DNA from 2 places in the Rhizobium sp. BR 249 genome. Region 1 is predicted to be linked to the other one. Evidence: predicted binding sites of a transcription regulator. Region 1 holds the regulator's gene; the other holds the start of a gene.

Region 1 (7,958 bases):
GAGGATTTCGTTCTCGAGGAAGATGACCGGGTTCGGATCGCGGATCGCAGCCTTCAGCAGGCCCTTGGCGTCAGATGCCGTGTAGGGCATGACGACCTTGAGGCCGGGGATGGCGCTGTACCAGGCGGCATAATCCTGGCTGTGCTGGGCGCCGACGCGGGCAGCAGCGCCGTTCGGGCCGCGGAAGACGATCGGAGCGCCCATCTGGCCGCCGGACATATAGAGCGTCTTGGCGGCCGAGTTGATGATGTGGTCAATCGCCTGCATGGCGAAGTTGAAGGTCATGAATTCGACGATCGGGCGAAGGCCGGCCATGGCGGCGCCGACGCCGACGCCGGCAAAGCCGTGCTCGGTGATCGGCGTATCGATGACGCGACGGGCCCCGAATTCCTGTAGCAGGCCCTGGGTGACCTTGTAGGCGCCCTGATATTCGGCGACTTCCTCGCCCATGACGAAGACGTCGTCGCTGGCGCGCATTTCTTCGGCCATGGCGTCGCGCAGCGCTTCGCGCACGGTCATCGACACCATTTCGGTGCCGGCAGGGATTTCCGGATCGTTCGGAACGACGGCCTTCGGCTCGGCCGGAAGTGGTGCCGAAGCAGAACCGGTATTGGTCGGCTTCTCTTCCTGGGCAACCTGCGGAGCAGCGGCGGCCGGCTTGGCGGCGGATATATCCGAAGCGGATTCGCCATCCTGCAGCAGCACGGCGATCTTGGTGTTGACCTTGACGCCTTCGGTGCCGGCATCGACCAGCAGCTTGCCGATGATGCCTTCGTCGACGGCTTCGACTTCCATCGTCGCCTTGTCGGTTTCGATTTCGGCAATCACGTCGCCTGAAGTGACCTTGTCACCTTCCTGCTTCAGCCATTTGGACAGCGTGCCTTCTTCCATCGTCGGAGAGAGGGCGGGCATGAGGATATCGATAGGCATGGGTTCCCTCCCCGATTAGAGCAGAATGTCGGTATAGAGCTCGGATGCATCCGGCTCCGGATCGGCCTGAGCGAAGTCGGCGCTGTCGGCGACGATGTCGCGGACATCCTTGTCGATCGCCTTCAGATCGTCTTCGGAAGCCCAGCCCTTTTCGATGAGGCGTGCCTTCACCTGCTCGATCGGGTCCTGCTCGGAGCGCATCTTCTGCACTTCCTCCTTGGAGCGATACTTCGCCGGGTCGGACATGGAGTGACCGCGATAGCGATAGGTCAGCATTTCGAGGATGATCGGGCCCTTGCCGGAGCGGCAATGTTCGAGCGCCTCGTCGGCCGCGGCCTTGACGGCGCGAACATCCATGCCGTCGACCTGGATGCCGGGGATGCCGAAGCCGGATCCACGCAGCGAGTAGTTCGACTGGGCCGTCGCACGGGCGGTCGAGGTGCCCATGGCGTAGCGGTTGTTCTCGACGATATAGACGATCGGCAGCTTCCAGAGCGCCGCCATGTTGAAGCTCTCGTAGACCTGGCCCTGGTTGGCAGCGCCATCGCCGAAATAGGCGATCGAGACATTGCCGTTGCCGCGGTAGTGGTTTGCAAAGGCAAGGCCCGTTCCGAGCGAAACCTGAGCGCCGACGATGCCGTGGCCGCCGTAGAAATGCTTCTCCTTCGAGAACATGTGCATCGAGCCGCCCTTCCCGTGGGAATAGCCGCTGCGGCGCCCGGTCAACTCAGCCATGACGCCACGCGCTTCCATGCCGGTTGCCAGCATGTGGCCGTGGTCGCGATAGGCGGTGATGACCTGGTCGCCTTCCTTCTGCGCCATCTGCATGCCGACGACGACAGCTTCCTGACCGATGTAGAGGTGGCAAAAGCCGCCGATGAAGCCCATGCCGTAAAGCTGACCGGCCTTCTCCTCGAAGCGGCGGATCAGCAGCATCTCGCGATAGGCCTTGAGCTCTTCATCGCGATCGAAGTCGGCTACCGGGCCGCCATTCGATGCTTTGACTGTGGATTTTGCTGCAGTTTTGCGGCTGGAAACGGTCGCGGTCTTTCGCGGCGCCATTCAACCCTCCCTATGGGTTTATCGGTTCTCGATGGCGCGTACCATAGGGAAGAAATATGACCACAGCAATGCCATAATTGCATGGCTCGTATTCGGCACTAAATTATTGGAAATACAGCAGAAATTCCAATTAACCGAATTTCGGTTAATTGGAATAATGGTTGAATATGACGATCTCGTCCGCGCGCGACATATTCAGTTGATATCGCGCCTTTTCGTCCAGCATATCCTTGTCGAGCGAGCCGTCACTGAGCAGCGCAACCTGACTTTCCAGATGTTCGCGCTTCGCCTTCAAGACTGCAAGCTCTTTTTCGCGCTCAACGCGCTGGCGCTCGAACGTCTCCGTTGCGCGCAGCCCATAGTCGCCATGGATGCAATGATAACCGAAGTAGGAAAGGAAGGCGACCGTCATGGCCGGAATGACGAAGCGACCGATTCTTCTCTTCTTATGATGCTTTGTCCACATACACGCATGCTCTTGAACGCATTACCAATTCGTTCAATCTAGCGCGCAGAGATTAACCGTTCGTTGACTCTAAAAAGCAGGCAACAAAAAACCCGCGCCCGGAAAAGGGCGCGGGTCAAGCCGTTAAAAATCAGTTCCGATCAGCCGCGGATGATCGAGCGGCCGGCATACTGGGCCTGGGGGCCGAGGCCTTCTTCGATGCGGATCAGCTGATTGTACTTGGCAAGACGGTCGGAACGCGACAGCGAGCCGGTCTTGATCTGGCCGCAGTTGGTGGCGACCGCGAGATCGGCAATGGTCGAATCTTCCGTTTCGCCGGAGCGATGCGACATGACGGCGGTGTAGGCAGCCTTGTGCGCCGTATTGACCGCGTCGAGCGTTTCCGTCAGCGAGCCGATCTGGTTGACCTTGACGAGGATCGAGTTGGCGACGCCCATGCGGATGCCGTCGCGAAGACGGGCGGAGTTGGTGACGAAGAGATCGTCGCCGACCAGCTGGGTCTTCTTGCCGATCAGGTCGGTCAGCGTCTTCCAGCCGTCCCAGTCGTCTTCGGCCATGCCGTCTTCGATCGAGATGATCGGGTACTTGGCGGCGAGTTCGGCCAGGTATTCGGCCATGGCGCCGGGCTCGAGCGTGCGGCCTTCACCTTCGAGAACGTATTTGCCGTCCTTGAAGAATTCCGTCGAGGCGCAATCGAGGCCGAGGTAGATGTCCTCGCCCGGCCTGTAGCCGGCTTTCTCGACCGACTTCATGATGAAATCGAGGGCTTCGGAAGCGCTCTTCAGGCCCGGTGCGAAACCGCCTTCATCGCCGACATTGGTGTTGTGGCCCTGTGCCGCGAGTTCCTTGCGGAGCGTGTGGAAGACTTCCGAGCCCATGCGCACGGCTTCGGCGATCGTATCGGCGCCGACCGGCAGGATCATGAACTCCTGGAAGTCGATCGGATTGTCGGCATGGGCGCCGCCGTTGATGATGTTCATCATCGGCACCGGCAGCAGGCTTGCGGAAGCGCCGCCGACGTAACGGTAGAGCGGCAGGCCGGAAGCCTGAGCGGCGGCCTTGGCGACTGCAAGCGAGACGCCGAGAATGGCGTTGGCGCCGAGGCGCGACTTGTTCGGCGTGCCGTCGAGCTCGATCATGATGTTGTCGATCTGGATCTGATTTTCGGCGTCGATGCCGCCGATCGCGTCGAAGATCTCGGTGTTGGCGGCCTCGACCGCCTTCTGGACGCCCTTGCCGAGGTAGCGCTTGCCGCCGTCGCGCAGCTCGACCGCCTCATGCGCGCCGGTCGAAGCGCCCGAGGGTACAGCCGCGCGGCCCATGCTGCCGTCTTCGAGATAGACATCGACTTCGACGGTGGGGTTGCCACGGCTATCGAGAATCTCGCGGGCAATGATATCGGTGATTGCAGTCATGGGTTCTTCCTGCTCGGGTGGGTGATAGGGGTTCGAAACCGTCTTAATCGAAGGTGCGCAAATTACAATGGCACTTTGCGATCCCTTCCATGTCCATATCCAGTCGTCGCTACAGCACGTTCGTGTCAGGCTTTTGACTGTCAGCCCTTGGCGACCGCGTCGAAGGCCAGCAGCTTTTCGAGAAGCCGCGGCATATCCTTGAGATAGACCATGTTCGGGCCGTCGGAAGGCGCATTGTCCGGGTCCTGATGGGTTTCGAGGAAGACGCCAGCAATGCCGGTGGCGACTGCGGCGCGCGCCAGCGTTTCGACGAACTCCCGTTGACCGCCGGAGGATTCGCCCTGCCCGCCCGGCTGCGCCACGGAATGGGTCGCGTCGAAAATCACAGGCGCACCCATCGCTGCCATGATCGGCAGCGAGCGCATGTCGGAGACCAGCGTATTGTAGCCGAAGGAAGCGCCGCGCTCGCACAGCAGCACGTTCGGATTGCCGCTGGCATTGAGCTTCTTCAGGACGTTCTTCATATCCCAGGGCGCAAGGAACTGGCCCTTCTTGACGTTGACGGCGCGGCCGGTCTTGGCGGCGGCGATGAGAAGGTCGGTCTGGCGGCAGAGGAAGGCCGGGATCTGCAGAACATCGACCACCTTTGCGACCTCGTCGCATTGCTCGGCGGTATGGACGTCGGTCAGGACCGGAAAACCGAATTCCTTCTTCAGGTCGGCAAAGATCTCCATGCCCTTCTCAAGCCCGATGCCGCGTTCTGCCGAAAGCGACGTGCGGTTCGCCTTGTCGAAGGAGCTCTTGTAGATGAGGCCGATGCCGAGCTTTGCGCAAAGCTCCTTCAGCGCGCCGGCCATCATGAAAGCATGATCCCGGCTCTCCATCTGGCAGGGGCCGGCGATCAAGGACAGGCGGCCGGTATTGGAAAAGGTGACCTGGCCGTTGCCTTCGCCAACCTTGACTTCGGAATTGGTATTGGAGCTCATCGTGGTTCCTCGAAGGCGAAGAGCGTGCCCTGACCGGGCGCGGGCTTCACCAGAATGCGATTGTTCTTGCGCGTGTAGGTCACCCCGTTAGCAGCCAAATGCGCTTCTGTCACGGCAAGATCGGCGACATTGAAGAGGATTGCCCGGCCCCGCAGGCCGCGCTCGGCGGATGAGACGGCGATCTCGAAATAGGCCTCAAGCCCTTCCGGCGTCATCAGGCTGATTCTCGCATTCGATGCCGCGATATTGACGCCGAAACCGGTTTTCTCGACTGCCGATTGCGCCGCGGCAAGGCTGACGAAGGCGCCGAAGGCCGCTGGTTCCGGGGCTGAAAGCGCCACCTCGGCAATTCCCGTGACGCCATTGGCATGTTTCTCCAGCGCACCACGATCGGCCGGCAGCGGGTTGATGCGCTGACAGGTGAACAGGAAGAGATCGGGCGCGCGCAGATCGCCCGCAAAGGCCAATTTGAAGCTGCCGACGCTCTCCGAACCATCCGGCATCTTCATCGGCCGGCTGAACTCCAACATCTCGCCGGCGCTCGATCCCCTGGTGGCGAACTTCTTATGATCGAGGGTGGAATTCTCGGTGGCGAAGACGATTGCCGAAAGCCCCTCCTCGCCGCAGCGGAAGCGGAAAGCCTGGTTGCGGGCGGTGAAGACATTGCCTTTCCGCGCCGATGCCTCGCTCTCCTCGACGCTCGCAACGCCGAGCGGCTCCAGATAGGTTTTGTCGGCGAAGAAGACGCAGGCATTTTCCGTTCCAAAGGGATGGCGCGCATCGGCGGCAACGGTGAAACCGAGCTTGCCGAGCCTCTCGCGCGCAAGATCGATATTGACGACCGGCAGCACGACATGATCCAGCGGGTGCGGCTTGGCATGCTCGTTCATCGGTTCCTCTCCCTGAAATGGCAAGAGATGTGCGACAGCGCACTCTCAATTCAAGACTTGCCTGCCAAATCCCGCAAATGAAAATAAAAATCGCAACGAGTTGATGGGAAGTTTTACGGAAATTTAGCTACTTGCGGAACACATATGGAACATATAGTGTCTGTTCTGGATTTGTTTCAATCACGGGGTCTGACGTCGATGCTCACGCGCAAACAACAGGAGCTACTCCTTTTCATTCATGAGCGCATGAAGGAATCCGGCGTTCCACCGTCTTTCGACGAGATGAAGGATGCCTTGGATCTCGCCTCGAAATCCGGCATTCACCGCTTGATCACGGCGCTCGAGGAGCGTGGCTTCATTCGCCGCCTACCGAACCGCGCCCGCGCCCTCGAAGTGATCAAGCTTCCGGAGGCCTACAGCCCCAGCATCCAGCCCCGGCGCGGTTTTTCGCCGAGCGTCATCGAAGGCAGCCTCGGCAAGCCCCAGCCGGTCGCCGCTCCCGCTCCTGCAAAGCCCGTCGCCGACAACGGCAACTCGGTCTCCGTGCCCGTCATGGGCCGCATCGCCGCCGGCGTTCCGATCTCGGCGATCCAGAACAACACCCACGACATCGTGGTTCCGGCCGATATGCTCGGCAATGGTGAACACTATGCGCTGGAGGTCAAAGGCGATTCGATGATCGACGCCGGTATCTTCGATGGCGACACCGTGATCATTCGCAATGGGAGCACCGCCAGCCCTGGCGACATCGTCGTGGCCCTCGTCGACGACGAGGAAGCGACGCTCAAACGCTTCCGCCGCAAAGGCGCTTCCATCGCGCTCGAAGCGGCCAACCCGGCTTACGAAACCCGTATCTTCGGGCCGGATCGCGTCAAGGTTCAGGGCAAGCTCGTCGGCCTCATTCGCCGCTATCATTGACACCGGGCGGGCTGGATTCGGCAAAACTCCCGCTGCGCCAATCATAAGCGCGATGGCGCATCCACGGCCGCGACAGCGTGCTGAATGCGGTGACGGTCTGCGGACCGTCATCCGTAAAGCGCAACTCGACGGAACCGGTCCGGCGCAGCGTCTCGCCAGTGAAGAGCGTCGCGCGTGAACGGCAGCGGTCGAACCGCAGCCGCACCGGCGTCACGACGATATTGCCCACATCGCAGGCCGGGCCGAGATAGGCGGCGTTGTCGATGACGGTTACGACTTTTCCATTTGCCAGCCGCGATATGCACCAGGCCTTCTTAACGCAGGAAAAGCGGTTGGCCTCGCCGTTTGCCGCGGCCGCCTGCATCGCGCTCCTCGCTTCCTCCCGCTGATCCGGGGAAAGCTGCAGACGCCGATCGTCTGCCTCGGGGATAGCGGGGCCATCCAGCATCTTCGGCGAATGATGGGTCGGCAGGACCAGCGCTCTCTGCCACTGATCGAAAATGAAATTCGGCGGCCTTTCGCGAGTGGAGGCCATGGCTGCGGCCTCAACGATCCCGACAAGACCGCCATCCTCCGAAATGACAAGGTCCGGCGAGTGGGCGGATGGAAGAACAAGCAAAACGAGCGTCGAAGCCGTCATGACGGCGGTGCCGATACGGCGCAGGCGCGTGCGCAAGAGCGTCATGAGCAGGAAGCCGGCAACGGCAACAGCGAAGTACCAGCCGGGCAAACGGCCGATCCCGATGCCGCCACCCCAGCCGGAAACCGTCTTTGCGACCGCGATCACCAGGTCGAGGCCAAATCCGACCACCTTCCAGGGCAGTGCGTCCAGACCGAAAGGCATGAGCAGCATTGCCAACAGGCCGGCGGGCATGACGATGAAGGAGATGATGGGTATCGTCGCGAGGTTTGCCGGCAAGCCGTAAGCCGTCAGGCGATGAAAATGCTCGATCGAAAAGAGCGCGGTCGAAAAGCCGCCGATCAACGAAGTTAGGAAGACGCCGGCAAAGAAGCCTCCGACCGCAACGAAGGGCCGAACGATCGGCAGTTTCAGAAAGGCATTTTCACGGACGCGCCGATCCTTCCAGAGCTGATAACCCGATACCAGCGCCAGCGTCGCGGCAAAGGACATCTGGAAGCTCGGACCCAATACCTCGGACGGTGAGATGGCAATGATGACCAGCGCGGACAGCGCGACATTGCGCAGGCTGATCGACGGCCGGTCGAAGAAGACGGCGATCAGCATGACGGCCATCATGATGAAGGCGCGTTCGGCCGAGACGGCGAAGCC
Region 2 (7,958 bases), on a different contig from region 1:
TTACCCATCACGTCGCCGGTGACGCGGGCGCATTTGACGTATTTCTTGTTCCAGTCGATGCCGAGCTCGGACATGCCGTAGAGGATGCGCCGGTGCACAGGCTTCAGGCCGTCGCGCACGTCGGGCAGCGCGCGGCTGACGATGACGCTCATGGCGTAATCGAGATACGACCGCTGCATTTCCTCCATGATGGAGATAGGCTCGATGCCTGGCGGGAGCTTCCCGCCGCCGGGGGGTGTTTGCTCAGTCAAAACAGATCACGATCTCTTCTAGAATCACTTGAAGATTTATAGCGGAAAGCCCGTTCCCACGCCAATTTCTGAGCGCGTTTTGAACAGGCTTTTGCGGCCTAAAGAGGGTAAAACACAGAAGTTTCGCGGCCGGATCGGGCAATCCGCCGCGGGATATTTGCCAAATTGAAATCCCCGTTCCACAATCGTAAAAACCCAGGCATTCATATGGGGTTCGGGAGAGACGATGGCAAGCGCCGACCAGTTGATCAACGCCTTCACGACGCTTCTCGTCACCATCGATCCGCCCGGCCTCGCGCCTATCTTTCTCGGGCTGACGATCGGCATGAGCCGAGCCCAACGCACGCAGGTGGCGCTACGCGGCTCGACCATCGCCTTCATCATCCTCGCCGTCTTCGCCCTGTTCGGCTCCGGCGTGCTCGGCGTGCTCGGGATATCTATCGGCGCCTTCCGCATCGCCGGCGGGCTGCTGCTTTTCTGGATCGCCTTCGAGATGGTTTTCGAAAGGCGGCAGGAACGCAAGGAGAAGGCCTCGGAGGCTGCCGTTACCAAGGATCATATCGAGAATATCGCCGTCTTTCCCCTCGCCCTGCCACTGATCGCAGGCCCGGGCGCGATCTCCGCGACGATCCTGCTTGCCGGCACGCTGCCGACGACAATCGAAAAAGCCCAGCTCATCGCTGTCATCGCCGCCAATCTGCTGCTGACCTTCCTCATGCTGCTCGTCGCCGAAAGGCTCGACCGCTTCCTCGGCGTCACCGGCCGGGCGATCCTGACGCGCCTCCTCGGCGTCATCCTCGCCGCGCTTGCGACGCAATTCGTCGTCGACGGCGCAAAATCGGCGTTCAATCTCATCAGCGCGACGCCGCGCTGAAATGGCGGGACGGCTCGGGCAGATCGGCCTGAACCATCCTTATCAAGCAACGAGAAAGAGCATGATACCGTCAACGGCATCATGCTCTTAAATCTTTCATCAAGCTAGGAACGGCGGCCGATCAGAACGGGATGTCGTCGTCGAGATCGCGCGAGAAGTTGCCACCGCCGCGGTTGGACGATGAGGACGGCGACGGGGCGCCGTAATCGTCGCCGTAATCATTGTTGCTGCTGCTCCCGCCGCGGCCGCCGCCGAAGCCGGAGCTTGCGCCGCCGCCATCGCCGCGGCCGTCGAGCATGGTCAGCGTCGAGTTGAAGCCCTGCAGCACCACTTCCGTCGAGTAACGATCCTGGCCCTGCTGGTCCTGCCATTTGCGGGTCTGCAGCTGGCCTTCGATATAGAGCTTGGCGCCCTTCTTCACATATTGCTCGACGACCTTGCAGAGGCCTTCGTTGAAGACGACGACGGTGTGCCATTCGGTCTTTTCGCGGCGCTCGCCGGAATTGCGGTCGCGCCAGGTCTCCGAGGTGGCGATACGGAGGTTGGCGATCGGCCGGCCATCCTGAGTGCGGCGGATTTCGGGGTCTGCACCCACGTTTCCAACCAGAATTACCTTGTTCACGCTACCAGCCATGCTTCTCACCCTGCCTGCCGCCCTGCCCGGCGGCGTTAATCGATCAGCGCACCTTAAACCATAGAGGACCGCAGATGCGCGTGAACGGTGTTTAATCCACAATTTATCCCATCAGAAAGCCGCATGCATTCATCAGGAATTTTGTTCTTTATTTGTTCTAGTTTATCCGTATGATCCTGTCAACAGAATCGAAAACCTTGAACCTTCCAGGATATTCAGCCTCGACTCGCCCGCCGGCATCACTAAATAAGGGCTGTTATCCAGAAAACCAAAGCAGAGACGATGAGCGAACTGAAGACGATCTCCATCCGCGGCGCGCGCGAGCACAATCTGAAGAGCATCGATCTCGATCTGCCGCGCAACAAGCTGATCGTCATGACCGGACTTTCGGGCTCGGGCAAATCCTCGCTCGCCTTCGACACGATCTATGCCGAGGGCCAGCGGCGCTATGTCGAAAGCCTGTCGGCCTATGCCCGGCAGTTCCTCGAAATGATGCAGAAGCCCGATGTCGACCAGATCGACGGGCTGTCGCCGGCGATCTCGATCGAGCAGAAGACGACCTCGCGCAATCCGCGCTCGACGGTCGGCACCGTCACCGAGATCTACGACTACATGCGCCTGCTTTTCGCCCGCGTCGGCGTTCCCTATTCACCGGCGACCGGCCTGCCGATCGAGAGCCAGACCGTCAGCCAGATGGTCGACCGCATCCTTGATTTCGGCGAAGGCACCCGCCTTTATATTCTTGCGCCGCTCGTGCGCGGCCGTAAGGGAGAATACAAAAAAGAACTGGCGGAGCTGATGAAGAAAGGCTTCCAGCGCGTCAAGGTCGACGGCCAGTTCTACGAGATCGCCGAGGCGCCTGTTCTCGACAAGAAATATAAGCACGACATCGACGTTGTGGTCGACCGTATCGTCGTGCGCTCCGACGTCTCCGCGCGCCTGGCCGACAGCCTGGAGACCAGCCTGAAGCTCGCCGATGGGCTGGCGATCGCCGAATTCGCCGACAAGCCGCTGCCGCCGGAAGAGACTGCGGCCGGCGGCTCGGCCAACAAATCGCTGAACGAGACGCATGAGCGCGTGCTGTTTTCGGAAAAATTCGCCTGCCCGGTTTCAGGCTTTACCATTCCGGAAATCGAGCCCCGGCTGTTTTCCTTCAACAATCCCTTCGGCGCATGCCCGACCTGCGACGGGCTCGGCGCCCAGCAGAAGATCGACGCCGACCTGATCGTGCCCGAGCCGGAACGGACGCTGCGCGACGGGGCGATTGCGCCCTGGGCCAAGTCGACCTCGCCCTATTACAACCAGACGCTGGAAGCGCTCGGAAAACATTACGGTTTCAAGCTCGGCACGCGCTGGAAGGATCTTTCCGACGAGGCCAAGGACGTCATCCTCAACGGCACCGACGACAAGATCGAGTTCCACTACGCCGACGGCGCACGCTCCTATACGACGCATAAGAATTTCGAGGGCATCGTCACCAATCTCGAGCGGCGTTGGAAGGAGACCGATTCCGCCTGGGCACGCGAGGATATTGAGCGTTTCATGTCGGCCGCCCCCTGCCCTTCCTGCAACGGTTTCCGCCTGAAACCGGAGGCGCTGGCGGTGAAGATCAACAGGCTGCATATCGGCGAAGTGACCGCCATGTCGATCCGCATCGCCCGCGACTGGTTCGAGGCACTGCCGGCAAGCTTCAATGCCAAGCAGAACGAGATCGCCGTGCGCATCCTGAAGGAAATCCGCGACCGCCTGCGCTTCCTCAACGATGTCGGCCTGGAATATCTGAGCCTCTCGCGCAACTCCGGCACGCTGTCGGGTGGCGAAAGTCAGCGCATCCGGCTCGCCTCGCAGATCGGATCGGGGCTGACGGGCGTGCTATACGTGCTCGACGAGCCTTCGATCGGCCTGCATCAGCGCGATAATGCCCGGCTGCTCGACACGCTGAAGCACCTGCGCGACATCGGCAACACCGTCATCGTCGTCGAACACGACGAGGATGCCATCCTGACGGCCGATGACGTGGTCGATATCGGTCCGGCCGCCGGCATTCACGGCGGCCAGGTCATCGCCCATGGCACGCCGCAGGATATCATGGCCAATCCGAAGTCGCTGACCGGCAAATATCTCTCCGGCGAACTCGGCGTGCCGGTTCCCGAGGAGCGCCGCAAGCCGAAGAAGGGCCGCGAGATCAAGGTGGTCGGCGCGCGCGGCAACAATCTGAAGAACGTCACGGCGTCGATCCCGCTCGGCGTCTTCACGGCGGTGACCGGTGTTTCCGGTGGCGGCAAGTCTACCTTCCTGATCGAGACGCTTTATAAATCGGCGGCGCGCCGCGTCATGGGCGCGCGCGAAATTCCCGCCGACCACGACCGTATCGACGGTTTCGAGCATATCGACAAGGTGATCGACATCGACCAGTCGCCGATCGGCCGCACGCCGCGCTCGAACCCGGCGACCTATACCGGCGCCTTCACGCCGATCCGCGACTGGTTCGCCGGCCTGCCGGAAGCCAAGGCGCGCGGCTACCAGCCGGGCCGCTTCTCCTTCAACGTCAAGGGCGGCCGCTGCGAGGCCTGCCAGGGCGATGGCGTCATCAAGATCGAGATGCACTTCCTGCCTGATGTCTACGTCACCTGCGACGTCTGCCACGGCAAGCGCTACAACAGAGAGACGCTCGACGTCACCTTCAAGCAGAAGTCGATCGCCGACGTGCTCGACATGACGGTGGAGGAAGGCGTCGATTTCTTCGCGGCGGTGCCTGCCGTGCGCGACAAGCTGCAATCGCTGAAGGATGTCGGCCTCGGCTATATCAAGGTCGGCCAGCAGGCCAATACGCTTTCAGGCGGCGAAGCACAGCGCGTCAAGCTTGCCAAGGAGCTGTCGAAACGCTCGACCGGACGCACGCTCTACATTCTCGACGAACCGACGACCGGCCTGCATTTCCACGACGTCGCCAAGCTCTTGGAAATGCTGCACGAGCTGGTCAATCAGGGTAACTCCGTCGTGGTGATCGAGCACAATCTCGAAGTCATCAAGACCGCCGACTGGGTGCTCGATTTCGGTCCCGAAGGCGGCGATGGCGGCGGCGAGATCGTCGCGACCGGCACACCCGAGGCAATCGTCAGGGAGAAGCGTTCCTATACCGGACAGTTCCTCAAGGAGTTGCTGGAGCGGCGGCCGGCGAAGAAGGCGGTTGCGGCGGAATGACGATGCAGCTGGCGTCGCCCGATGATCTCCCGATGATCGCGACGCTGACGGCAGCCGCCTACCGGCCCTATACCGAGCTGTTCGGCGCTCCACCGATCCCCGTGACGGAGGATTACGCGCCGCGGATCGACCGCGGCGAGGTCTGGCTGCGCGACGTCGGCGGCGAAACGGCGGGCCTCGTGGTCATCGAGCGGCATTCCGATCACCTCATGCTGTTCAGCATCGCGGTCTCGCCGGCCTTTCAGGGCGCCGGACATGGGCTCTCGATGCTGCGCTGGCTCGAAGGCAAGGCGCGGGAATGGGACATTCCGGAGATCCGGCTCTACACCAATGCGCGGATGGAGCGAAATATCGCGCTTTATCGCGCCTTCGGATTTCAGGGAACGGGTCGCCGGCCGAGCCGTTACCGGCCAGGATGGACGCTCGTCGACATGGTGAAAGAGATCGAAGCAGCCTGAACGGCTGCAAACAGGGAGGACGACATGACGAAATCCGGCACTATCCGCACCGGCATCGGCGGCTGGACCTTCGAGCCTTGGCGCGGGCATTTCTTTCCCGATGACCTGAAACAGAAGGACGAGCTGCATTATGCCAGCCGTCAGTTGAAGGTCATCGAGGTCAACGGCACCTATTACAGCACGCAGAAACCTGCGGTCTTTGCCAAATGGGCGGCTGATGTTCCAGACGGTTTCATCTTCTCGCTGAAGGCGACGCGGTTCGTCACCAATCGGCGGGTACTGGCCGAGGCCGGTGAATCGATGGAGCGCTTCCTGTCATCCGGAATCAGCGAGCTCGGCCATCATCTCGGGCCGCTGCTCTGGCAATTTGCGCCGACCAAGAAATTCGATGCGGAAGATTTCGAGGCCTTCCTGAAACTGCTGCCGGAAAAACAGGATGGGCTGAAACTGCGCCATGTGGTCGAGGTTCGGCACGATTCCTTCAAGGTGCCGGAATTCGTGGCACTGCTTGCCAAATATGGCGTGGCGCCGGTGTGCGCCGAACATTTCGAATATCCGATGATCGCCGACGTCACGGCCGATTTCGTTTATGCCCGGCTACAGAAGGGATCGGACGATATCGCTACCTGCTACCCTGACAAGGAGCTGAAGGCCTGGGCAAAGCGGCTCGAAACCTGGGCCGAAGGCAGGGTTCCTGACGACCTGCCGCTGATCGATGGTGATCGCAAGGTGAAGGCCGAGCCGCGCGACGTCTTCGCCTTCATGATCCACGAGGGCAAGGTCAATGCGCCGCACGGGGCAATCGCGCTGCAGCAGGCGCTGACGAAATAAGCCGGGCCCATCTCGCGGCCGGCAGCGGCATCGGCGCTCATCGCCATCAAGCGCTAAGAAGCCTGCGGAACCACGACTTTTGAGATGCGCAAACGCTGTTTCACTTCTTCCCGTCCGCCGGCGCCTCTTTCCGGTGGCGCGGCAGCAGTGATTTGATGTACCGCCACGTCGGTGAGACGACGTAGCCTGCGAGCGGGATTGCGATCAGACCGATGACAATACCGACGATGCCCGCCCCTGCGGCCTCGACGATCCAGCGCAGCACGGAAGGCAGAACGGGAACAGCATGCGCGGTCGCCTCGCCGGCATCATGGATCAGATGCGCAAGACCGCCCGCCCCATAGGTTTCGAGGCCGTGAACGATGATACCGCCACCGACCCAGATCATGGCGGCCGTTCCCACGATGCCGAGGACTTTCAGAAAATAAGGCATGCCAGTGACGAGCCCTCTTCCGATCGAACGCAAGACCGCGCCCATCGAAGATGCCGTGCGGACACGCGCCAGCATCAAGCCCAGATCATCGGCCTTCACGATAAGCGCCACGCCGCCATAGACAGCGGCAGTTATGCCCATTCCAACGACGGCAAGGATGATGGCCTGGGTAACCATGCCGCCTGAGGGCACCGCGCCGAGTGTGATCGCCATGATTTCGGCCGACAGGATGAAATCCGTCTTGATCGCGCCGGCAACTTTCTCGTCTTCTATCGATCTGGGATCGAGGCTCGTTGCCTCGAGGGCCGCCTCGTGAGCATGAGCCGCATGCGGCATGACCAGCCCGTAGACTTTTTCCACGCCCTCGTAGCAGAGATAAAGTCCGCCGATCATCAGCAGCGGTGTGATCGCCTGCGGTGCGACAAGGCTCAGGACGAGTGCTGCGGGGAGCAGGATTAGAAGCTTGTTCTTCAGCGAGCCCAGCGCGATCTTGCCGATGATCGGCAGTTCGCGTGCCGCCGAAAATCCGGTGACGTAGCGGGGCGTGACCGCCGCATCGTCAATGACGACGCCAGCCGCTTTCGCGCCTGCCTTGGCAGCCTGACCGGCAATATCGTCGAGCGATGCCGCAGCCAGTTTGGCCAATGCCGCGATATCATCAAGAAGGGCGATCAGGCCAACACTCATTCGAGCCTCCGTCGAAAGGCAGATTTACATAGAAAACGGGAAATCCATTACCCGAGACCTACTGCATAATTCCTTAAATCGAAATCGATCCAAGGATAAAATCGTTCAGTAATTTAAACTGTTGCAGCATCCCTCGCGTCGATGGAAGGAAGTGCGCATCGGAGAATCCTGGCGCAAGCGCTAAAGCGGCAACACCGCTGCCGCGAGCTCCTCCGCCGTCAGCCCCTTGCCGGCGCGATGGCCGGCCTGCCCATGCAGCCAGACACCGGCGGCCGCGGCCTCGAAGGCCGGCAGGCCCTGGGCGAGCAATCCGCCGATGATGCCGGCAAGCACGTCGCCGGAACCGGCCGTGGCGAGCCATGCCGGGGCATTGGTGTTGATGAGGGCACGCCCGTCCGGCGAGGCGATGACGGTGTCGGCCCCCTTATAAACGATCGCGGCATTGGCGCGGCGGGCGGCGGCCACTGCCTTGTCCACCTTGCCGAGCGATTTGTCGCCGCCGATATCGGGAAAGAGCCGCGTGAATTCGCCCTCGTGCGGCGTCAGCACCAGACGCGGCTCGCCGCGGAAAAGGTCATAGAGCTCA

The links. Region 1 encodes LexA, which represses DNA repair genes until DNA is damaged. Its sites were predicted from a motif close to TGTTCNNNNTGTGTTCNG; they were not measured.
Region 2: a site for LexA is predicted at 1,902-1,919, ahead of uvrA (excinuclease ABC subunit UvrA). Genes of this name have one in related genera too.

The regions. Positions count from the first base shown of each region.
Region 1 is NZ_JARWKX010000022.1:32,378-40,335, forward strand. It holds gene QD408_RS20005 (pyruvate dehydrogenase complex E1 component subunit beta) at 1-930, opposite strand, end outside; gene pdhA (pyruvate dehydrogenase (acetyl-transferring) E1 component subunit alpha) at 946-1,992, opposite strand; gene QD408_RS20015 (FtsB family cell division protein) at 2,138-2,458, opposite strand; gene eno (phosphopyruvate hydratase) at 2,599-3,873, opposite strand; gene kdsA (3-deoxy-8-phosphooctulonate synthase) at 4,014-4,859, opposite strand; gene QD408_RS20030 (VOC family protein) at 4,856-5,749, opposite strand; gene lexA (transcriptional repressor LexA) at 5,948-6,667, shown strand; gene QD408_RS20040 (ComEC/Rec2 family competence protein) at 6,648-7,958, opposite strand, start outside.
Region 2 is NZ_JARWKX010000002.1:64,962-72,919, reverse strand. It holds gene gyrA (DNA gyrase subunit A) at 1-251, opposite strand, end outside; gene QD408_RS02885 (MarC family protein) at 478-1,125, shown strand; gene QD408_RS02880 (single-stranded DNA-binding protein) at 1,247-1,759, opposite strand; gene uvrA (excinuclease ABC subunit UvrA) at 2,042-4,963, shown strand; gene QD408_RS02870 (GNAT family N-acetyltransferase) at 4,960-5,421, shown strand; gene QD408_RS02865 (DUF72 domain-containing protein) at 5,446-6,252, shown strand; gene QD408_RS02860 (DUF808 domain-containing protein) at 6,353-7,372, opposite strand; gene QD408_RS02855 (NAD(P)H-hydrate dehydratase) at 7,553-7,958, opposite strand, start outside.